One region of the Streptomyces sp. NPDC053367 genome, then DNA from elsewhere that is predicted to be linked to it. Evidence: riboswitches for the same ligand, from Rfam matches in the RefSeq annotation. Region 1 holds a riboswitch; the other holds the start of a gene.

Region 1 (11,504 bases):
AGGCGATCGAGGCCGTGGCGCGGGCGGGCGGGCCGGCCCGGGTCGTGGACCGGGGCCGCTGCCTGGGCGTGGTCGACCACGAGCGGCTGCTGGGGGTGGTCGCCGGGGTCGCCACGAGCGGCCCCGCACCGGCCGTGCCCGCCCCGCGGCCCGCCCCGCTCCCGGGCGCGGAGAACGCGGAGGCCGTCTGATGGCCACGCTCACCGCGACACCCCCGCGCACCCTGCCCGCCTTCCTGCGCCACCGCGGCCTCGCCAAGCTGCTCCTGCTCGCGCTCGCCGCCGCGGTCCTGGTGCCGCCGGCCGTGATCCGCTGGCCGGACGCGACCTGGCCCGCCGCCCTCACCGTCGATCTCGACAAGCCGCTGACCGGCGCCGGCGAGTGGATCATCGACCACCGCGACAGCCACCCGGTCTTCCTCTACGGCCTCGGCCACGTCAGCAACGCGGTCGTGCTCGCCGTCCGCGCCGTCTACCTCACCCTCCTCGCCGCGGGCTGGGCCGGAGTCACCGCGATCGGCGCATTCGTCGCCTGGCGGGTGGCGGGCGCCCGCCTCGCGCTCGGCACGGCCGTCGCCTTCCTCGCCTGCGGCGCGCTCGGCATGTGGGTGCCCACGATGCAGACCCTGGCACTGATGACCGTCGCGGTCCTCGCCTCCGTCGTCGTGGGCGCGCTGCTCGGCCTCGCCGGCGGGCTGTCCGACCGGCTGCACCGCGCCCTGCGCCCCCTGCTGGACACCATGCAGGTGCTGCCGGCCTTCGCCTATCTGCTGCCCGTCGTGCTGGTCTTCGGCATCGGCGTGCCCGCCGCGGTCCTCGCCACCGTCGTCTACGCCGCCCCGCCCATGGCACGCCTGACCGCGCTCGGCCTGCGCGGCGCCGACCAGGGGGTCCTGGAGGCGGTCGACTCGCTGGGCGCCACCGCCCGCCAGCGGCTGCTGACCGCCCGGATCCCGCTGGCCCGCAGGGAACTCCTCCTCGGCCTCAACCAGACGATCATGATGGCGCTGTCCATGGCGGTCATCGCCTCCGTGATCGGCGCCGGCGGCCTCGGCGACCGCGTCTACCAGGCGCTCGCCTCCGTCGACGTCGGCGCGGCCCTCGCCGCCGGCATCCCGATCGTGCTGCTCGCGGTCGTGCTGGACCGGGTCACCGCCGCGGCGGGCCGCAGCGGCACCCGGCCGGCGCGGACGGCGTGGCCGTACGCCCTCGCCGGCGCGGCCGGGACCGCGGTCGCCGGGCGGCTCGCGGGCCGCACGGAGTGGCCCGAGGCGTGGGAGCTGGACATCGCCGCCCCCGTCAACCACGCGGTCGACTGGATGACCGCGCACCTGTACTCGGGCGTGCCCGTGATCGGCGGCACCGCCGACTGGGCGGGCCGGTTCACCACCTGGGTCCTCGACCCGCTGCGCGACGGCCTGCTGTGGCTGCCCTGGTGGGCGGTGCTGCTCGTGGTGGCGGCCCTGGCCTGGCTGATCGGCACCTGGCGCAGCGCCCTCACGGCGACCGCCGCCATGGCCGCAATCGGGGTGCTGGGCGTGTGGGAACCCGCCCTGGACACCCTCTCCCAGGTCCTCGCGGCCGTCGCCGTCACCCTGGTCCTCGGGTTCGCCGTCGCCGTGGCGGCCGCCCGCAGCGAGCGGGTCGAGAGGCTGCTGCGGCCCGTCCTCGACGTGTTCCAGACGATGCCGCAGTTCGTGTACCTGATCCCGGTCGTCGCCCTGTTCGGCGTCGGCCGCGCCCCGGCCGTCGCCGCCGCGGTCGTCTACGCGCTGCCCGCCGTCGTCCGGATCACCGCGCAGGGACTGCGCCAGGTCGACCCGGCCGCGCTGGAGTCCGCGCGCTCGCTCGGCGCGACCGGCCGGCAGCAGCTGTGGCAGGTCCAGCTGCCGCTCGCCCGCCCCGCGCTGCTGCTCGCCGTGAACCAGGGCGTGGTCCTGGTCCTCGCCGTCGTCATCATCGGCGGCCTGGTCGGCGGCGGAGCGCTCGGCTACGACGTCGTCCTCGGGCTGGCCCAGGGCGACCTGGCCACCGGCCTGGTGGCGGGCGCCGCCATCGTGTGCCTGGGCCTGATGCTCGACCGCGTGACCCAGCCGACCGAGCGGCGCGCGAAGAAGGGAGCCTGACATGCGTATCCGTACCTTCGCCGCGGTGGGCGCGCTGACACTGCTCACCGGCTGCGGCGCCGCCGACATGACCGAGCAGGCCTCGCCCTTCGCGAACGCCGGGGGCGCGAAGACCGTGACCCTGTCCGTGCAGTCCTGGGTGGGAGCGCAGGCCAATGTGGCCGTCGCCCGGTACCTGCTGGAGCACGAGCTGGGCTACCGCGTCGACACCGTCCAGGTCGACGAGGTGCCCGCCTGGGACGCGCTCAGCCAGGGCCGCGTCGACGCCATCCTGGAGGACTGGGGCCACCCGGACCAGGAGCAGCGGTACGTCGAGGACAAGAAGACCATCGCGCGCGGCGGCGACCTCGGGGTCACCGGGCACATCGGCTGGTTCGTGCCGGCCTACTTCGCGAAGCAGCACCCGGACGTCACCGACTGGAAGAACCTCGACAAGTACGCCGACCGGATGCGCACCCCGGAGAGCGGCGGCAAGGGCCAGCTCCTGGACGGCTCCCCGTCGTACGTCACCAACGACAAGGCGCTGGTGAAGAACCTCGGCCTGGACTACCAGGTGGTGTTCGCCGGCTCCGAGGCCGCCCAGATCACGCAGATCCAGCAGTTCGCCAAGGCGAAGAAGCCCTTCCTGACCTACTGGTACGCACCCCAGTGGCTGTTCGAGAAGGTGCCCATGACCGAGGTGAAGCTGCCCGCGTACGAGGACGGCTGCGACGCCGACCCGGAGAAGGTCGCCTGCGCCTACCCGCGCACCCCGCTGCAGAAGTACCTCAACGCGGACTTCGCACGCGACGGCGGGCGGGCCGCCGCCTTCCTGAAGAAGTTCCGGTGGACCACCGAGGACCAGAACGCGGTGTCCCTGATGATCGCCGACCAGAAGCTCACGCCCGAGCAGGCGGCGAAGAAGTGGGTGGACGGCCACGAGTCGACGTGGCGGGCGTGGCTGTCCTGACGGTCACTTCACCAGTCCGGCCGCGATCTCCCGCAGGGCCGCCGTCGCCCGCCGCTGCAGGCCCGGCCCGAACGTGACGCGGGTCGCCCCTCGTTCGCCGAGCTCGGCGGGCGAGGGGCCCTCGCCCGCCGCGGCCGGCGCGTACACGTTCAGCGGCCCCTGGATCCCCGACCGCAGCAGCGGCAGCAGGTCCGGCGGGGCGCCGATCGGGTACACGCAGTCGGCGCCCGCGGCGACGTACGCTGCGGCCCGCGCGATGGCCTGTTCGGGGTCGCCGTCGCCGTGCAGGAACACATCGATCCGGGCGTTCACGAACAGCCGGTCGGCCGCCTCGGAGCGCATCTCGGCGAGCCGGTCGGCGTGCGCCCGCGGGTCCTGGAGGACACCGCCCTCGGAGTCCTCCAGGTTGCAGCCGACGGCCCCCGCCTCCAGCAGCCGCTCCACCAGCTCCTTCGGCGCGAGCCCGTAGCCGCCCTCGACGTCCGCGGACACCGGCACGTCCACGGCCCGCGTGATCCGGGCGACCGCCGCGAACATCTCGTCGGCCGGGGTCCGCCCGTCCTCGTAGCCGAGCGAGGCGGCGACCCCCGCGCTGGGCGTGGCGAGCGCGGGGAAGCCCGCCTCCGCGAAGACCCGGGCGCTGGCCGCGTCCCAGGGGCCGGGCAGGACGAGCGGGTCGTCGGCGGACGGGCGGCGGTGCAGGGCGCGGAAGAGCCGGGCGCGGTCGGTCACTGCTTGTACATCCCCGGCTCGTAGTGCCCCGGCGCCAGCCGGCAGGTCACGCCGAACCGGTTCCACGCGTTGATGACCGTGATCACGGCGATCAGCTGGGCCAGCTCCGCCTCCTCGAAGTGCTTGGCCGCCCGCTCGTACACCTCGTCCGGCACGAAACCGTCGGTCAGCACGGTCACCGCCTCGGTCAGCGCGAGCGCCGCCAGCTCCTTCTCGGTGTAGAAGTGCTCGGACTCCTCCCAGGCGCTGAGCTGGACGATCCGCTCCACGCTCTCCCCGGCGGCGAGCGCGTCCTTGCTGTGCATGTCCACGCAGAACGCGCAGTGGTTGACCTGCGAGGCGCGGATCTTCACCAGCTCGACCAGCACCGGGTCGAGACCCTTCTTGGCGGCCACCTCCAGCCGCACCATGGCCTTGTAGACATCGGGGGCGAGTTCCGCCCAGGGCAGGCGGGCGGGGCGTTCGGGGGCGTACTCGCCGGCATCGTTCGTCGTCATGTCCTCGACCCTAGGAGCGAGGCGTCCCAGGGGTATGGTCCATTCCCATGGCGGAATCGTGGGCCACTTTCGGCGTCGACCTGCATCTGGAGCCCGCCGGGCCGGGCCTGCGGCGCGGGCTGACCGACGCCCTGCGCGAGGCCGTGCGCACCGGCCGGCTCGCGCCCGGCACCCGGCTGCCGTCCTCCCGCGCCCTCGCCGCCGACCTCGGCATCGCCCGCAACACCGTCGCCGACGCCTACGCCGACCTCGTCGCCGAGGGCTGGCTCACCGCCCGGCAGGGCTCGGGCACCCGCGTCGCCGACCGGGCGGCACCGGCGGCCCCGGCCGGCCCGCCGCCGGCGCACCGCGCTCCCGGCCGCCCCCGCTACGACCTCACCCCCGGCACCCCCGACCTCGCCTCCTTCCCCCGTGCCGCCTGGCTCAGAGCCACCCGCCGCGCCCTGACGGCCGCCCCGCACGACGCCTTCGGCTACGGCGACCCGCGCGGCCGCATCGAACTGCGCACCGCCCTGGCCGGCTACCTCTCCCGCGCCCGCGGGGTGCGCACCGACCCCGACCGCATCGTCGTCTGCGCCGGCTTCGCCCAGGGCCTGCGGCTGCTGACGGAGGCCCTGCGCGGGCGCGGCCTCACCTCCCTGGCCGTGGAGTCCTACGGCCTCGACCTCCACTGGGACCTCGTCGAACGGGCGGGCCTGCGCACGGTCCCGCTGCCGCTCGACACCCAGGGCACGGTCACGGACGGCCTCGGGGGCGAGGGGCTGCCCGGGGACGCCCCGGACGGCGGCCTCGGTGCCGCACGGGCCGTGCTGCTCACCCCCGCCCACCAGTTCCCCATGGGCGTCGCCCTGCGCCCCGACCGGCGCGCCGCCCTCGTCGACTGGGCCCGCCGCACCGGCGGACTGATCCTGGAGGACGACTACGACGGGGAGTTCCGCTACGACCGCCGCCAGCCCGTCGGCGCGCTCCAGGTCCTCGACCCCGACCACGTCGCCTACCTCGGCACCGCCAGCAAGTCCCTCGCCCCGGGCCTGCGCCTGGGCTGGCTGGTGCTGCCGCGGCCGCTCGTGCAGGAGGTGGCGGAGCTGGGCGGCGCCCGCTCCACCGGCGTCATGGAGCAGCTGGCCCTCGCCGAGTTCATCGCCTCCGGCGCCTACGACCGCCATCTGCGCGCCGCCCGGCTGCGCTACCGGCGCCGCCGGGACGCCCTGGTCGCCGCCCTCGCCGAACGCGCCCCCGAGGTGACCGTCACCGGTATCGCCGCCGGACTGCACGCGGTGCTGCGCCTGCCGCCCGGCGCCGAGCAGTCCGTCGTCCGCGCCGCCGCCTGGCACGGACTCGCCGTGCACGGACTGTCCCGCTTCCGCCACCCCGCCGCCCGCGTCGACCCCCTCGACGCCCTCGTCATCGGCTACGGCACCCCGCCCGACTCCGCCTGGGCCGGAACCCTCGACGCGCTGTGCGCGGCCCTCCCGTAAGGTGTTCGCGCACGCGATCGAACTCCCGGGGGAGACAGGGCAGATGGCACAGGCTCGGCGAAGGCTGCGCTCCAGCACGGTCGTCCTCGGCGGCATGGGCGTCGTCGCGGCGGCCCTCACCTCCTGCGGCTCCGACCCCGACCGCCGCTGCGTGGACCGCGACAGCTACGACTACCTCAACGGCTACAGGATCGTCGCCGACGGCAACTGCAAAGCGGGCACGTCCGGTTCGTCGTCGGGCAAGGGCGGCAAGGGCGGCAAGGGCGGCAAGTCCGGCGAGGCCGGCGCGCGGGACGCGGCCTGGTACTACGACGCCGAGGTCGACGGCGGCTACGCCGACCACGGCACCTTCAGCCGCAGCGAGGCCGTCGACCGGGGCGGCTTCGGCTGCTCGGGCTCGGGCAGCGGCGGCGGCTGAGCCCGCACCCGCACGGACGGACACCATGGAACGCAGGACCACCGAACCCCGCCCCGGCTGGCAGCGGACCGTCGAGGAGCAGGGCCTGGTCTACCCGCTGACCCGTTACCCCGACGGCTCCCTGCGCCCCTACTGGGACGAGAGCGCCTACTACGTCTTCTCCCTGGAGGAGGTCGAGGCACTGGAGGAGACCGTCGAGGAACTCCACCGCATGTGCCTCGACGCCGCGGACCACATCGTGCGCGAGGACCGCCTCGCCGACCTCGGCATCACCGACCCGCGGGTGGCGGACGCGGTCACCGAGTCCTGGCGCCGCCGCGCCGAACTCCCCTCCCTCTACGGCCGTTTCGACCTCCGCCACGACGGCACCGGCCCGGCCAGGCTGCTGGAGTACAACGCCGACACCCCCACCTCCCTGGTGGAGGCGGCCGGCCCGCAGTGGTTCTGGATGGAGGAGCGCTTCCCCGGCGCCGACCAGTGGAACTCCCTGCACGAACGCCTCGTCGCCGCCTGGAAGCGGCAGGCCGCGCTGCTCCCGCCGGGCAGCCCCCTGTACTTCGCGCACTCCAGCGCCGACGAACTGGGCGAGGACCTGATGACGGTCGCCTATCTGCGGGAGACCGCGGAGCAGGCGGGCCTCGCCACCGAGTGGATCTCCATGGAGGACATCGGCTGGGACCGCCTCTCGGGCCGTTTCGTCGACAAGCGGCTGCGGTTCATCCGCAGCCTGTTCAAGCTCTACCCGTGGGAATGGCTCACCACCGACCGCTTCGCCGGACACCTCCTGGACACCCTCGACAACGGCGGCGGCACCGGCTCCACCCTGTGGATCGAGCCCGCCTGGAAGATGCTGCTCAGCAACAAGGCCCTGCTGGCGATCCTCTGGGAGCTGTTCCCCGGCCACCCCAACCTGCTCCCGGCGTACCTCGACGGCCCCCGCGAGCTGGCGGCGACGACCGGCTACGTCGCCAAGCCCCTCCTCGGCCGTGAGGGCGCGGGCGTCACGGTGCACGCCCCCGGCACGGACCCCGTCCCGCGCGAGGAGCCCTGCTGCTACCAGGAGCTGGCCCCGCTGCCCGCCTTCGACGGCAACCATGTCGTCCTCGGCGCGTGGGTCGTCGAGGACGAGGCCGCGGGGCTCGGCATCCGCGAGTCGTCGGGGCTGGTGACGGACGAGTACGCGCGCTTCCTGCCGCATGTGATCCTCTGAGGCACGCGCCGGTGCGCGTGTCCCGCTCGCATGGTGGACGCCCGGGCGGCACGCTCATGACCGAACGGTAGGCTGGGGCCGGGCCGTGACTGGCGCGCTGGGATGGGACCGACCATCGGGGAGCGGCCCGCGTGATGATCAAGTGCCGTGCGCCTGGGCCACCCGTGAACCGTGAACGCACACGCCATCCGGAGGCCGAGATGCCAGAGCAGCAGCCCCTGACCACCGAGTCCACCGCCTTCCGCGCCGCCCTCGACGTGATCCGTGCCGTCGAGCCGCGCGTCGCCGACGCGATCGGCCAGGAGGTGCACGACCAGCGCGAGATGCTCAAGCTGATCGCCTCCGAGAACTACGCCTCCCCGGCGACGCTCCTCGCCATGGGCAACTGGTTCAGCGACAAGTACGCCGAGGGCACCGTCGGCCGCCGCTTCTACGCCGGCTGCCGCAACGTCGACACCGTGGAGTCGCTGGCCGCCGAGCACGCCAAGGCGCTCTTCGGCGCCCGGCACGCCTACGTCCAGCCGCACTCCGGCATCGACGCCAACCTCGTCGCCTTCTGGGCCGTCCTCGCCGACCGGGTCGAGGCGCCCTTCCTGGAGAAGACCGGCGTCCGCCAGATCAACGACCTCACCGAGGCCGACTGGGCCACCCTGCGCCACGCCTTCGGCAATCAGCGCATGCTCGGCATGTCCCTGGACGCCGGCGGCCACCTCACCCACGGCTTCCGCCCGAACATCTCCGGCAAGATGTTCGACCAGCGCTCCTACGGCACCGACCCGGCGACCGGCCTCATCGACTACGAGGCCCTGCGCGCGCAGGCCCGCGAGTTCAAGCCGCTGATCATCGTCGCGGGCTACTCGGCGTATCCGCGGCTGGTGAACTTCCGGATCATGCGCGAGATCGCCGACGAGGTCGGGGCGACCCTGATGGTCGACATGGCGCACTTCGCGGGCCTCGTCGCGGGCAAGGTCCTCACCGGCGACTTCGACCCGGTCCCGCACGCCCAGATCGTCACCACCACCACCCACAAGTCCCTGCGCGGCCCGCGCGGCGGCATGGTGCTGTGCGACGACTCCCTCAAGGACCAGGTCGACCGCGGCTGCCCGATGGTGCTCGGCGGCCCCCTCCCGCACGTCATGGCCGCGAAGGCGGTGGCCCTCGCCGAGGCCCGGCAGCCCTCCTTCCAGGACTACGCCCAGCGCATCGTCGACAACTCCCGGGCCCTCGCCGAGGGCCTGATGCGCCGGGGCGCGACCCTGGTGACCGGCGGCACCGACAACCACCTCAACCTCATCGACGTGGCCACCTCGTACGGGCTGACCGGCCGTCAGGCCGAGCAGGCCCTCCTCGACTCGGGCATCGTCACCAACCGCAACGCCATCCCGGCCGACCCCAACGGCGCCTGGTACACCTCCGGCATCCGCGTCGGCACCCCCGCCCTGACCACCCGGGGCCTCGGCACCGCCGAGATGGACGAGGTGGCCGGCCTCATCGACCGTGTGCTGACCGCCACCGAGCCCGGCACCACCAAGTCCGGCGCCCCCTCCAAGGCGGCACACGTCCTCGACACGAAGATCTCCGACGAGATCTCCCGCCGCGCCACCGACCTCGTGGCCGGCTTCCCGCTCTACCCGGAGATCGACCTGGGCTGACCTCCGCGCCCGCCGCGGATCCCGGGAGCAGCGGCTTTCCGGGACCCGCGGCGGCCGCGCACGGCCCGGCGCGCGCCCAGGGGGCTGCCGCCGCGCCCGGACGGGACCGGCCTCCGCGGGCCCGGCCGCCGTCCGCACTGTGTTCCTCGTCTCATCGGCGACGGCAGGCGGCGGCCGGCGCCTGCAGCGACCGCGGCCGGACCGCGCACCGTCGCCGAACCCGCCCGGACCGCGGCGGACGCGATCACCGCGGCCACGTCGGCGCCGCGCCGCTCCCGCGCCCCCTCCCGTGCTCCCGCACCCCTGTCACAGAGCCGGAGACGGATCGTTTCCCGCCTGTTCCCGCCCTGTCCCGGACCGCACCCCGCGCTCTGAGAGAATGGGGGGCATGGCCTCTGATCGACCTCGCGTGCTCTCCGGGATCCAGCCCACGTCAGGCTCGTTCCACCTCGGCAACTACCTCGGTGCCGTCCGCCAGTGGGTGGCGCTGCAGGAGTCCCACGACGCGTTCTACATGGTCGTGGACCTGCACGCGATCACGGTCCCGCAGGACCCCAAGGAGCTGCGGGCCAACACCCGGCTCGCCGCGGCGCAGCTGCTCGCCGCCGGACTCGACCCCGAGCGCTGCACCCTGTTCGTCCAGAGCCACGTGCCCGAGCACGCCCAGCTCGCCTGGATCATGAACTGCCTCACCGGCTTCGGCGAGGCCTCCCGTATGACGCAGTTCAAGGACAAGTCCGCCAAGCAGGGCGCCGACCGCGCGTCGGTCGGCCTGTTCACGTACCCCGTCCTCCAGGTCGCCGACATCCTGCTCTACCAGGCGAACGAGGTCCCGGTGGGCGAGGACCAGCGCCAGCACATCGAACTGACCCGCGACCTCGCCGAGCGGTTCAACGGCCGCTTCGGCGACACCTTCGAGGTCCCCAAGCCGTACATCCTCAAGGAGACGGCGAAGATCTACGACCTCCAGGACCCGGCGATCAAGATGAGCAAGTCGGCGTCCACGCCGAAGGGCCTCATCAACCTCCTCGACGAGCCCAGGGCCACCGCCAAGAAGGTCAAGAGCGCGGTCACCGACACCGACACCGTGATCCGCTACGACGCCGAGGCCAAGCCGGGCGTCAGCAACCTCCTGACGATCTACTCCACCCTCACCGGTACGGGAATCGCCGAACTGGAGGAGAAGTACGCGGGCAAGGGCTACGGTGCGCTCAAGACGGACCTCGCCGAGGTCGTGGTCGACTTCGTGACGCCCTTCCGGGAGCGCACCCAGAGCTATCTGGACGACCCGGAGACGCTCGACTCGATCCTGGCCAAGGGCGCGGAGAAGGCGCGTGCCGTCGCGGCGGAGACGCTGGCGCAGGCCTACGACCGGGTGGGTTTCCTGCCGGCCAAGCACTGAGCCGGGACCGGGGCGCACCACCGCACACCCGTACGACCGGGCAGAGCGCTGCACATCACTGCGGCTGCGCCTGCCCGCGGCACAGTCGTGGCCGTACAGTCGATAGCGGGGACCCGCGGTACACGCGGCACAGGCAGTACACGCACACGACACGACGACAGGAGACGACGTGGGGACCGTAACGATCGGTGTGTCGATCGCGGTCCCGGAGCCTCACGGCAGCCTGCTCCAGGAGCGGCGCGCGGGCTTCGGCGACGCCGCTGCTCACGGCATCCCCACCCACGTCACCCTGCTGCCGCCGACCGAGGTCGAGGCCGGTGACCTGCCGGCCGTCGAGGCCCATCTGACGGGGGTCGCAGCGGCCGGCCGGCCCTTCCCGATGCGGCTGTCCGGCACCGGCACGTTCCGGCCGCTGTCGCCGGTGGTGTTCGTCAACGTCGTCGAGGGAGCCGAGGAGTGCGCCCGGCTGCAGCAGCAGGTGCGGGACGCCTCCGGCCCCGTCGCGCGCGAGCTGCAGTTCCCGTACCACCCGCACGTCACCGTGGCGCACGGCATCGACGAGGCGGCCATGGACCGCGCGTTCGAGGAGCTCGCCGACTACGAGGCCGCCTGGCCCTGCACCGGCTTCGCGCTGTACGAACAGGGCCCGGACGGTGTCTGGCGCAAGCTGCGCGACTACCTCTTCGGCGGTCCCGTGGTCCCGCAGCAGGCCACGCCGACCCCCGTGCAGCAGGGCTCCCTGCCCAGGCACTAGATGTATTGACCCGCAGCGTTGTTCACACGGCTGATCGGTGGCTGGCCTCCGAGTGCGGCCTGCCAGCGGCGAACCCGTTTGTGGGCGGTGGGCCGGGATATCCCCATCTCCGCGGCGACGTGCGCGACCGGACGTCCGGACAGAACACGCTCGATGAGGATCCGCCTGCCGTGAACGGTCAGCCGGGCATTACGGTGGGGCACGAAGACCTCCGTGCGTGGTGTGGAGCCTAGACACCTCCACCACACCGGAGGTCTTCGCCATGATCAAGACCTGCCGGCGTTAAC
Region 2 (11,504 bases), on a different contig from region 1:
AGTTGCCCGCCGAGGTGCTGACGGAGGCCGAGGCGGCCGATGCCGTGGTGCACGCGGGGGACTGGGTCGACACGGCCACGCTCGACCTGCTGGAGGAACGCTGCCGCCGGCTGGTGGGGGTGTACGGCAACAACGACGGCCCCGGCCTGCGGGCCCGGCTGCCCGAGGTGGCGTACGCCGACCTGGGCGGGCTGCGGTTCGGCGTGGTGCACGAGACCGGGCCGGCCCAGGGGCGCGAGGCCCGGTGCGCGGCCCGCTTCCCCGACCTGGACGTCCTCGTCTTCGGGCACAGCCACATCCCCTGGGACAGCACCGCCCCCACGGGCCTGCGGCTGCTGAACCCGGGCTCGCCGACCGACCGGCGCAGACAGCCGTACTGCACCTACATGACCGCCTCGGTCGCGGACGGCGCGCTCGCGGACGTGGTCCTGCACCGGCTGCCCCGGCGCTGAGCGCGGTTCACCCGAATTGCTGAACGGTCACGCGCAGAAGCACCCGGAGGGTCGCGGACGAAGAGGGCGGGCCGCTCCGGCCTGCCGGTCACGGCCCGCGCACTGTGAATCCGGGCTGTCTGTCACGGACCTCCTTCGGCTCTTCGGACAGGGACATGGAGTTCGTCCCGATATGCGGGCGACTACCCCTTTCGCCCCCTCCTATGCGGGGCCGGTGAAGATTTTTCCGGACCGCCTACGGTGTCGCCCCGTGGATCGCCCCCGCCGTGGCGGCAAGCGGGACCCCGCTGCCGCCCCACCGCAGCGCCACGATCTCCGCGGCCACCGAGACCGCCACCTCCTCGGGCGTACGGGCCCCCAGATCCAGCCCGACCGGTGAGCGCAGCCGGGCCAGCTCGGCCTCGGTGAGGCCCTCCGCCACCAGCCGCTCCCGCCGCTCGGTGTGCGTACGGCGGCTGCCCATCGCCCCGATGTAGGCGGCCGGCCGGCGCAGCGCCTCCCGCAGCAGCGGGACGTCGAACTTGGGGTCGTGGGTGAGCACGCAGATCACCGTGCGCTCGTCGGTGCCGGTGCCCGCCAGATACCGGTGCGGCCAGTCCACCACCACCTCCACGCCCGGCGGGAAGCGGCGGGGCGTGGCGAAGACGGGGCGGGCGTCGCACACGGTCACCCGATAGCCCATGAAGTCACCGATCCGGGCGACCGCGGCCGCGTAGTCGATCGCCCCGAACACCAGCATCCGCGGCGGCGGCGCGAAGGACTCCACGAAGACGGAGACCGCGTCCTCCCGCCGCTCCCCGTGCGGGCCGTAGTGCCGTACGCCCGTGGCGCCCACGGCGAGTTCCCCGCGCGCGTCGGCGGTGACCGCGGCGTCCAGCCCGGCCGCCCCCAGGCTGCCGAGGGTCTCGTCCGGCCAGACGGCGAGGGTGGCGCCGCGCGGCGCGGGCCCGTCGGTCACCGTCGCCACCGTCACCGGGCGGCCCGCCGCCACGGACTCGGCGACCGCGCCGAGGGCCGGGTCCCGCTCGCGGGTCACGGGCCGCACGAGGACGGTGATCTCGCCGCCGCAGGTCAGGCCGACGGAGAAGGCGTCCTCGTCGCTGTAGCCGAAGGTCTCCAGCCGGGCCCGGCCGCTCGCCACGGCCTCCTGGGCCAGTTCCAGGACCGCGCCCTCCACACAGCCGCCGGACACACTGCCGACGACCTCGTCGTCCGGGCCGACGGCCATCGCCGCGCCGGGATCGCGCGGCGCGCTGCGGCTCACCGCGACCACCGTGGCCAGCCCGAACGGGATCCGGGCGGACCACCAGCCGCCCAGCACCGGGAGAATCTCACGCATCGCGGGTCTCCTTAATGCGTTGCCGTCGCCCCCGCCGTCTGCTGCACTGCTCGGGTTTCCAGCTTCGAGCCGAGGAGGGCCGCAATGCGCGCACCGTTCATGTCCACCCAGGAAGGAACCCGCCCGCTCTCCCGAGGACATGACGCTACGTGCACATGCTCAATCTTGGCATTCTCGCCCACGTCGACGCAGGAAAGACCAGCCTGACCGAACGCCTTCTGCACACCGCCGGGGTCATCGACGAGATCGGCAGCGTCGACGACGGCAGCACCCGGACGGACACCCTCGCGCTGGAGCGCCGGCGCGGGATCACGATCAAGTCCGCGGTCGTGTCGTTCCCCGTCGACGACGTGACCGTCAACCTCATCGACACCCCCGGGCACCCGGACTTCATCGCCGAGGTGGAACGCGTCCTCGGCGTGCTCGACGGCGCCGTGCTCGTCGTCTCCGCCGTCGAGGGCGTCCAGGCCCAGACGCGGGTCCTCATGCGGACCCTGCGCCGCCTCGGCATCCCGACCCTGGTCTTCGTCAACAAGATCGACCGGCGCGGGGCACGCGGCGCGCAGCTGGTGCGCTCGGTCGCGGAGCGGCTGAAGGTGCCCGTGGTGCCCATGGGCGACGCCGAGCGGCTGGGCGGCCCACAGGCCCGGTTCGTGCCCGACCTCGGCCCCGCCGCGCTCGACGTCCTCGCCGGCCACGACGACGACCTGCTGGCCGCCTACGTCGAGGGCGCCCTGCGGCCCGAGCGGGTGCGCGCGGCCCTCGCCGACCAGACCCGCAAGGGCCTGGTGCACCCGCTCTACTTCGGCTCCGCCGTCACCGGGGCGGGAGTGGAGTCGCTGGTCGCCGGTGTCAGGGAACTGCTCCCGGCGGCCGACGGCGACCCGGCCGGACCGCTGTCGGGCACCGTGTTCAAGGTGGAACGCGGCCCGGCGGGCGAGAAGATCGCCTACGCGCGGGTCTTCACCGGCACCCTGCGCGTCCGCGACCGCGTCCCCTTCGGCGACCCGCCCCGGGAGGGCAAGGTCACCGCGGTCGGCGTCTTCGACCACGGCACGGACGTCCCCGCGGACGCGGTGCCGGCGGGCCGGATCGCCCGGGTGCGGGGCCTGACGGACATCAGGATCGGCGACTTCCTCGGTGTGCCCCGCGAGCCGTACGGGCACTTCTTCGCCCCGCCGACGCTGGAGACGGTCGTCGTGCCCGGCGCCGGCACGGACCCGCGGGCGCTGCACCTTGCGCTGACCCGGCTCGCCGAGCAGGACCCGCTGATCGGGCTGCGCCACGACGAGGTGCGGCAGGAGACCAGCGTGTCGCTGTACGGGGAGGTGCAGAAGGAGGTCGTCCAGGCCACGCTCGCCGAGGAGTACGGCCTGGAGGTCGGCTTCCGGGAGACCACCCCGCTGTGCGTGGAGCGGCCGGCCGGGTCGGGCGAGGCCGCGGAGTTCATCAAGAAGGGCGCCAATCCGTTCCTGGCCACGGTCGGGCTGCGCGTCGACCCGGCCCCGCCCGGCTCGGCCGTCGCGTTCGACCTGGAGGTGGAGCTGGGCTCGATGCCGTACGCCTTCTTCAAGGCCGTCGAGGACACCGTGCGCGAGACCCTCGCCCAGGGCCTGCACGGCTGGCGGGTCACCGACTGCGTGGTCACCATGACCCACTCGGGCTACTGGCCCCGGCAGAGCCACGCCCACCAGGGCTTCGACAAGAGCATGTCCAGCACGGGGTACGACTTCCGGGGCCTGACCCCGCTGGTCCTCGTCGAGGCGCTGCGGCGGGCCGGCACCCGGGTGCACGAGCCCCTGCACCGCTTCCGCCTGGAGGCGCCCGCGGACACGCTCGGCGCGCTGCTGCCGGTGCTGGCCGCGCTGCGGGCGGTGCCGCGCACCACCGAGACGCACGGCGCGGTGTGCGTCCTGGAGGGCGAGGTGCCGGCGGCCCGTGTGCACGCCCTGGAGCAGCGGCTGCCGGGGCTCACCCGGGGCGAGGGCGAGCTGGAGAGCGCCTTCGACCACTACGCGCCCGTCGGGGCGGGGCCGGTGCCCGAGCGGCCCCGCACCGACCACAACCCGCTGAACCGGAAGGAGTACCTGCTCAACGTCACGCGCCGCACGAGTGGTTGACGGAACATCAGGACGCTTCGACTTTCAGGGGCACGGCGAAGCGACGCGCGCGGCCCGGGCGCAGCTCGCGCCCGGGGCGGTCAGCTGGCCGGGCCGCTCCAGTCGGCGGGCACGCGGGCCAGGCGGACGCGCTGGGGGTGGTCGCCGACGGGGACGGAAACCGTCCTGCGGCCGGTCGCGAAGTCGATGGCGGTGACCCGGTCGGCGCCGCTCTCGGAGATCACGCAGGACTTGCCGTCGCCGCTGACCGTGGCCCAGTAGGGCTTGTCGGCGGCGACGAGCGGGCCCTCCTGGAGCGTGGCGCGGTCGACGACGGTGGCGTAGTCGTCCATGGTGCCCGCCACGCACAGCTTCCTGCCGTCCGGGCTCATCGAGAGGCCGTGGTGGCGCGAGTCGTTGACCCAGGTGGTGCGGTCCTCGCTGGTGGCCGGGTTCTTCGGCAGCACCTTCGTGCGCGTGATCCTGTCGCCGGCGACGTCGTACTCGAAGAAGCCGTTGAAGAACGACACCTGGAAATAGAGCGTCGACTCGTCGGGGCTGAACGCGGCCGGGCGCACCGCGTCCGAGTACTGGCCGAGCCCGGCCGCGTCCAGGCGCTGCCGCATGTCGACGACCTTCACCTGCCGGAAGGTCGAGGTGTCGACGACGGTGATGCGCCGGTCGCCCTTCGTCCAGTCCAGCCACGGCTCGTCCAGGGCGGTGTTCACCTCGCCGATGGACATGTTCCAGATGTAGCGGCCGTCGCCGGTGAAGACGTTCTCGTGCGGCTTGTCGCCGGTGCCGAAGGAGCCCAGCTGCCTGCCGGTGACGATGTCGAGGACATGGACGGTGTTGGAGGTCGACGCGGAGACGGCGACCTTGGTGCCGTCGGGGGAGACCGCCATGTGGTCGGCACGGTAACCCGACACGGCGAAGCGCCAGTTGACCGCTCCGGTGGCCAGGTCGATGGAGACGACGTCGGCGAAGCTGGGCCGGGAGACCACCATGGAGCGGCCGTCCGGGGTGGCGTACATGTCGTCGACGAACTGGTCGTGGCCCTCGCCGACGCTGTTGCGGATCGCCATGAAGTAGATCCACTTGACCGGGTCGGCGTTGATCTCCGCCATGCGCCGGTCCTTGTCGGGCACGACGTTCACCCGGCCGATCCTCTCGAAGTCGCCCGAGGAGGCGAGGACTTCGGCGGTGCCGTCCCAGTTGTTGCCGACGAACAGCACCTCGCGCAGCGCCGCGGGGGAGTCGGCGGCCGCGGTGGTCGCGGGGACGCTCACCGTCAGGGCGAGGGCGGCGGCGACGGTGCACAGGTGCCGGGGGCGGAAGGCAGGCATGGCTGCACTCTCCTCGGAGTGGGGGGCAGTCTGAATACAACGCCGTTCAGAGTTCGACTTACTGGAAAGTAAGGAGGGGTCGCCCTTCTCCACAAGACTGTGTGCACGACAAAATTGGCCAGTCGGCGGGCGGGGCGGCGGCCCGGCGGGACAGGAGGCAGCGTGGCGGGCAGGCTCAAGGGGCCGACCGGCCGCTACGGCGGCAGGTCCGCGCAGGAACGGCAGGCCGAGCGGCGCCGGCGCTTCCTGGACGCGGCACTCCGGCTCTTCGGTGACACCCCGGGCTACCGCGGCACCACCGTCGCCGCGCTCAGCGAGGCCGCCGGACTGTCGACCCGTCAGTTCTACGAGGAGTTCCGCACCCTCGAGGACGTCCTGGCCGAACTGCACCTCCAGGTCAACGGCTGGGCGGAGGAGGCCGTGCTGGCCGCGGCCGCCGAGGCGGAGGGCAGGCCGCTGGCGGAACGGGCCTCCGCGATCTTCCGGGCGTACGCCGGGAACGTCACCGGCGACCCGCGCCGCATCCGCATCACCTTCGTCGAGATCATCGGCGTCAGCCCGCGGCTGGAGGAGCAGCGGCTGGCCCGGCGGGCCCGCTGGGTCGACTTCATCTGCGGAGAGGCGGCCGCCGCCGCGGCCCGCGGCGAGGCCGCGCCGCGCGATCACCGGCTCGCCGCCACGGCGTTCATCGGCAGCGTCAACGGCCTGCTCCACGACTGGAGCGCGGGCTGGGTGGACGCCACCCTCGACGAGGTGGTCGACGAACTGGTCCGCCAGCTCGTGGCGATCCTGCGGCCGTCCTGAGCCGGCCCGTCACCCGAGCCGGCCGACCGCGGCCAGCACCGGACCGAGCCCGTCCTCCGCGCGGATCCGTGCGCCGAGCGCCTCGGCCCGGGCCCGGTGGACCGGGTCCCCGACCGCGCGGGCCAAGGCGGCGGCGAGGGAGTCGGTTGTCACCCGGCGCACGGGCAGCGCGCAGGGCGCCACGCCCAGCGCCACCAGCCGCGACGCCCAGAAGCCCTCGTCGAACTGGACCGGCAGCGGCACCGCGGGCACCCCGGCGCGCAGCCCGGCCGCGGTCGTGCCCGCACCGGCGTGATGGACCACCGCGGCCATGTGCGGGAACAGCGCCGAGTGCGCCACCTCACCGACCGTCAGCATGTCGTCGGCGTCCGCCGAAAGCCCGCCCCAGCCGCGCTGGATCACCCCGCGCAGCCCGGCCCGCCGCAGCGCCGCCACGACCAGCTCGCTCGTCCGCCGGGCGTCGGGCACGGTCGCGCTGCCCAGCCCGACGAACACCGGCGGCGGCCCGGCGTCGAGGAAGGCCCGCACCTCCTCGGGAAGCCGCGGGTCGGCGTCGTACGGCCACCAGTACCCGGCGACGTCGAGGCCCGGCCGCCAGTCGCGAGGCCGGGGGACCACCAGCGGGCTGAACCCGTGCTGGACCGGCCAGCCCCGCCGTTCCCGCTCCCGGCGCAGGGCACCGGGGCGCGCGGCGGGCAACCCCAGCCGGGCCCGTACCGCAGGGACGGCCGACGAGAAGACCTGCTCCACGGCGAGGGTCACCCCGTGTCCGACGAGCCGGTTGGCGGGCCCGCCGAAGGACCGGTCGCCCAGCAGGGGCGGCCCGAACTCCACCGTGGGCGCCAGAGGTTGCAGATAGACGCCGAGGCTCGGCAGCCTCAGCCCTTCCGCGACGGCCACCCCCAGCGGGGCGACGGCCCCCGCGAGCAGCAGCACATCGCTCGCGCGGGCGGCCGCCACCAGGTCCTCGGTCATCCGCCCGACCAGCGCCCGCGCCATCGACACCACCCGCACCAGCTTGCCCGCGCCGGTCGTGCTGCGGTGCAGGGCGCTGCCGCGCGGGGACCGGAGTTCTGCCTGCGGGTCGATGGGCAGCGGGTGGAAGCGGACCCCCGACCCGGCGACGAGCGGCTCGAAGCGGGTGTGTGTCACCAGGGTGACGTCGTGGCCGGCCCGGTGCAGGCCGTGTCCCAGGCCGGTGAAGGGGGCCACGTCGCCCCGGGATCCCGCCGTCATGATCGCGATGCGCACGTGCCTCAGTATGGCGGCCCGAGAGTGGCGCGAGGCGGATCTGCGGGGTGGCTCCCGCCTGGGCGCGGCCTTCCGCCGTGCGCGGCCGGTCGGGCGGCTCCCCGCGCCCCCGGGGCCCGTCAGAGCCCGAGCTGCCGCGTCGCCGCGTCCACCGTCTGCTCCAGCAGCGTGGCGATGGTCATCGGGCCCACACCGCCGGGGACGGGCGTGATCAGCGAGGCCCGCTCCACGGCCGAGTCGAAGTCGACGTCGCCGACGTTGCCCGGGTTGTAGCCGGCGTCGATCACGACCGCTCCCGGCTTGATGTCCTGGCCCTTGATCAACCGCGGCCGGCCGACGGCGGCGACCACGATGTCGGCCTCGCGCACGGCCGCCGACAGGTCCTTGGTCCGCGAGTGGCAGTACGTGACCGTGGCGTCACGGGCGAGCAGCAGCATGCCGGCCGGCTTGCCCAGGATGGCGCTGCGGCCGACGACCACCGCGCGCTTGCCGGACGGGTCGACGCCGTACGCGTCGAGCAGCCGCATGATGCCGCCCGGCGTGCAGGACACGAAGCCCGGCAGGCCGAAGCTCATCGTGGCGAAGGACGCGAAGGTGACGCCGTCGACGTCCTTCTCCGGCGCGATCGCCTCGAACGCGGCCCGCTCGTCGATGTGTTCGCCCATCGGGTGCTGCAGCAGGATGCCGTGCACGGTGGGGTCGGCGGACAGCGCCCGCAGCGTGTCGACCAGCTCCTCGGTGGTGGTCGCGGCGGGCAGCGCCACATGCCGCGAGCCGATGCCGGCCGTGCGGCAGCGGTTCTGCTTCATCCGGACGTACGTCACGGAGGCGGGGTCCTCACCGACCAGTACGGTCGCGAGACAGGGGGCGGTGCCGGTGCGCCGGGTGAGGTCCGCCGCGCGCTCGGCGGTCTTCCCGACGATGGTGCGCGCGAGCGCGGTGCCGTCCATGAGCCGTGCCTGGGTCATGATCCACTCCTGAGCCGATCGTTCTCGTCGCCCAGGCGCACGGCATTCAGTGATGTCGGGACCGCTCCCCGGTGGTGCTCCACCTCAGCGCCAGTCACGGCCCACGGCCACCTTAACCGAGGCGTGCCGCGGCCCCGCCGGGGCCCCTCGCCGAAGGACCCCGGCCCCGGTGACCTCGGTGGCAGCTACTCGTCCCAGGCCTGGATCATGATCTGCTCGGCGATCTTCCCGTCCCGCAGGGTGATCATCGACTCGGACAGGACGCGGACCCCGTCCGCGTACTCGCAGGACTCGCTGTAGGCGGCGCGGTCGCCCTGGACGACGCAGCCCTCCAGCTTGTGGGTCATGTCGCGGCTGTAGACGTCCTCGAGCATCGCGGCGATCTCGTCGTGGCCGCGGACGACCTTCGGATGGCTCGGCTGGGTGTTGCGGTCGATGATCCGCATCTCGGCGTCGTCGGCGTAGAGCTCCACGAGGTTGGTCGCCGACTCTCCCTCCAGGCCCCGGCGCAGGGTGTCGGCGCTGAAGGCGGGGCTGGTGCTGGTGCCCATGATGACCTCCTTCGAGGCAGGGTGACCCGGCGGGCCGCGGGTCACGGAAGCCTCCTCTTCGAGCGTCCTCCGCCCCCGCGGGCTCGGCAAGCGCTCCGCCTGACGGGTGAGGGACGCCCCCGGGCCGTGTCCGTGGACGGTCCGCCCGCGTTGCAGAGGGCATGATCTCAACTCGTCGTATCCTCGCCGCCGCCTGTCTCGCCGCCGGGGTCACCGCGATCGCCGCCCCCTCGGCGGGCGCGGCCGAGGCGGACGCCAAGGCGGGCAGCAGCATGAGCCCGATCGCCCTGCTGGACTCGCTCGCCGTCGGCGACATCCCCGAGCCGCACAGGGACGCGCTCCCGCGGCCGTCGCAGCAGCTCGCGCAGCTCAACCGTGTGCCGAACGACCTCGGCCAGCTGTACCAGCTCACCAACCTGGCCGCGCCGGTCACCGGTCTGCTGCCCGGCATTTCCACCTGACCCCACCCGCTCCGGCCCGCCCGGCCGCGCCCGCACCCCGGACGCGGCCGGGCGCGTTGTGTACGGCGTCTGCGGCCGGATGCGGCGGGGCGTGCGGTGTACGACGTCTGCGCCCCGGTGCCGCGGGGCGCGTTCCGCACGACGTCCGCGCCCGGATGCGGCGGGCCGTGTGGCATGCGACGTCTGCGCGCGGGCCCGGAGGGGCGCACTGCGTACGACGTCTGCGCGCGCACCCGGAGGGGCGCATCGCGTACGACGTCTGCGCCGCGCGGATCGATCACGCGTAGGGTCGGCGCAGGGACATAACGTCCGCCGACCGAAGGGACTCAGCAGCCATGGCGCAGGAAGTACGCGGCGTGATCGCACCCGGCAAGGACGAGCCGGTCCGCCTGGAGACGATCGTCGTGCCGGACCCCGGACCGGGCGAGGCCGTGGTGCGGATCCAGGCCTGCGGTGTCTGCCACACCGACCTGCACTACAAACAGGGCGGCATCAGCGACGACTTCCCCTTCCTGCTCGGTCATGAGGCCGCCGGAGTGGTCGAGTCGGTCGGCGACGGGGTGACCGATGTGGCGCCGGGCGACTTCGTGATCCTCAACTGGCGTGCGGTGTGCGGGCGTTGCCGGGCCTGTCTGCGCGGCCGCCCCTGGTACTGCTTCGACACCCACAACGCGAAGCAGCGCATGACCCTCGCCACGACCGGGCAGGAGCTGTCGGCCGCCCTCGGCATCGGCGCGTTCGCCGAGAAGACCCTGGTCGCCGCCGGCCAGTGCACCAAGGTCGACCCCGAGGTGTCCCCGGCCGTCGCCGGACTGCTGGGCTGCGGGGTGATGGCCGGCATCGGCGCCGCGATCAACACCGGGAACGTCGGCCGCGGCGACTCCGTCGCTGTCATCGGCTGCGGCGGTGTCGGGGACGCGGCGATCGCCGGGTCGCACCTGGCCGGGGCGGGGACGATCATCGCCGTGGACATCGACGACCGCAAGCTGGAGAAGGCCCGCGCGATGGGCGCCACCCACACCGTCAACTCCCGCGAGACCGACCCCGTCGAGGCGATCCGCGAGCTGACCGGCGGCTTCGGGGCCGACGTGGTCATCGAGGCGGTCGGCCGCCCCGAGACGTACAAGCAGGCGTTCTACGCCCGCGACCTGGCCGGCACGGTCGTCCTGGTCGGCGTACCCACTCCGGAGATGAAGCTCGAACTGCCCCTGCTGGACGTGTTCGGCCGCGGTGGCGCCCTGAAGTCCTCCTGGTACGGCGACTGCCTGCCCTCCCGCGACTTCCCCATGCTGATCGACCTGCACCGCCAAGGGCGCCTGGACCTCGGCGCGTTCGTGTCGGAGACCATCCGACTGGACGAAGTCGAGAAGGCGTTCGAGCGGATGCACCTCGGTGACGTCCTGCGCTCGGTGGTGGTGCTGTGATGGGTCCCCGCATCGAACGCCTGGTCACCTCCGGGCAGTTCACCCTCGACGGCGGCAGCTGGGACGTCGACAACAACGTCTGGCTTGTCGGCGACGACCACGAGGTCGTCGTCATCGACGCCGCCCATGACGCCGACGCCATCGCCGAGGCGGTCGGCGACCGGCGGCTGACCGCCATCGTGTGCACCCACGCCCACAACGACCACATCGACGCCGCGCCCGCGCTCGCCGAGCGCACGGGCGCCGTGATCTGGCTGCACCGCGACGACCTGCCCCTGTGGAAGCAGACCCACCCCGACCGCGAGCCCGACGCCTGGCTGCGCGACGGGCAGGTCATCGAGGCCGCCGGCGCCGACCTCAGGGTTTTGCGCACACCCGGCCACGCGCCCGGCGCGGTCTGCCTGTACGACCCGGGCCTGGGCGCGGTCTTCACCGGCGACACGCTCTTCCGGGGCGGCCCCGGTGCGACGGGCCGGTCCTGGTCGCACTTCCCCACGATCATCGACTCGATCCGCGACCGGCTGCTCGGGCTGCCGCCCGAGACGAAGGTCCTCACGGGACACGGCGACTCCACCACCATCGGTGCGGAGGCCCCGCACCTTCAGGAGTGGATCGACCGCGGCCACTGAGATGATCTTCCGGCTGCGCACGGGTGTCGCGGGCGCGATGGTGCAGAAGTTCGTCACCTACCGGGTGCGGCTGGCCGTCGTCGGGGACGTGTCCCGGCAGGCCGCCGAGAGCGGCGCGCTGCGCGACTTCCTGCGCGAGACGAACGAGGGCGGGCACCTCTGGTTCGTGCCGGGCTACGA

What was found. Region 1 has a riboswitch for ZMP and ZTP ahead of ACIGXJ_RS26670 (glycine hydroxymethyltransferase). Riboswitches for the same ligand answer to the same signal wherever they lie in the genome.
Region 2: another riboswitch for ZMP and ZTP. It lies ahead of ACIGXJ_RS33935 (bifunctional 5,10-methylenetetrahydrofolate dehydrogenase/5,10-methenyltetrahydrofolate cyclohydrolase); the one in region 1 lies ahead of ACIGXJ_RS26670 (glycine hydroxymethyltransferase).

What each region holds. Positions count from the first base shown of each region.
Region 1 covers NZ_JBITYN010000009.1:429,450-440,953, forward strand. Annotated here, with positions in the region: gene ACIGXJ_RS26630 (glycine betaine/L-proline ABC transporter ATP-binding protein) at 1-191, shown strand, start outside; gene ACIGXJ_RS26635 (ABC transporter permease subunit) at 191-2,125, shown strand; gene ACIGXJ_RS26640 (ABC transporter substrate-binding protein) at 2,127-3,074, shown strand; gene ACIGXJ_RS26645 (isocitrate lyase/phosphoenolpyruvate mutase family protein) at 3,078-3,806, opposite strand; gene ACIGXJ_RS26650 (carboxymuconolactone decarboxylase family protein) at 3,803-4,303, opposite strand; gene ACIGXJ_RS26655 (PLP-dependent aminotransferase family protein) at 4,351-5,781, shown strand; gene ACIGXJ_RS26660 (hypothetical protein) at 5,825-6,199, shown strand; gene ACIGXJ_RS26665 (glutathionylspermidine synthase family protein) at 6,225-7,409, shown strand; ZMP/ZTP riboswitch at 7,485-7,575, shown strand; gene ACIGXJ_RS26670 (glycine hydroxymethyltransferase) at 7,610-9,061, shown strand; gene trpS (tryptophan--tRNA ligase) at 9,450-10,463, shown strand; gene ACIGXJ_RS26680 (2'-5' RNA ligase family protein) at 10,633-11,217, shown strand; partial or broken gene ACIGXJ_RS26685 (helix-turn-helix domain-containing protein) at 11,274-11,420, opposite strand.
Region 2 covers NZ_JBITYN010000014.1:192,695-204,198, reverse strand. Annotated here, with positions in the region: gene ACIGXJ_RS33965 (metallophosphoesterase family protein) at 1-452, shown strand, start outside; gene ACIGXJ_RS33960 (XdhC family protein) at 688-1,791, opposite strand; gene ACIGXJ_RS33955 (GTP-binding protein) at 1,941-3,911, shown strand; gene ACIGXJ_RS33950 (YncE family protein) at 3,992-5,236, opposite strand; gene ACIGXJ_RS33945 (TetR/AcrR family transcriptional regulator) at 5,399-6,040, shown strand; gene ACIGXJ_RS33940 (glycosyltransferase) at 6,050-7,276, opposite strand; gene ACIGXJ_RS33935 (bifunctional 5,10-methylenetetrahydrofolate dehydrogenase/5,10-methenyltetrahydrofolate cyclohydrolase) at 7,411-8,259, opposite strand; ZMP/ZTP riboswitch at 8,282-8,367, opposite strand; gene ACIGXJ_RS33930 (nuclear transport factor 2 family protein) at 8,445-8,810, opposite strand; gene ACIGXJ_RS33925 (hypothetical protein) at 8,972-9,271, shown strand; gene ACIGXJ_RS33920 (S-(hydroxymethyl)mycothiol dehydrogenase) at 9,607-10,695, shown strand; gene ACIGXJ_RS33915 (MBL fold metallo-hydrolase) at 10,695-11,324, shown strand; gene ACIGXJ_RS33910 (DUF4180 domain-containing protein) at 11,326-11,504, shown strand, end outside.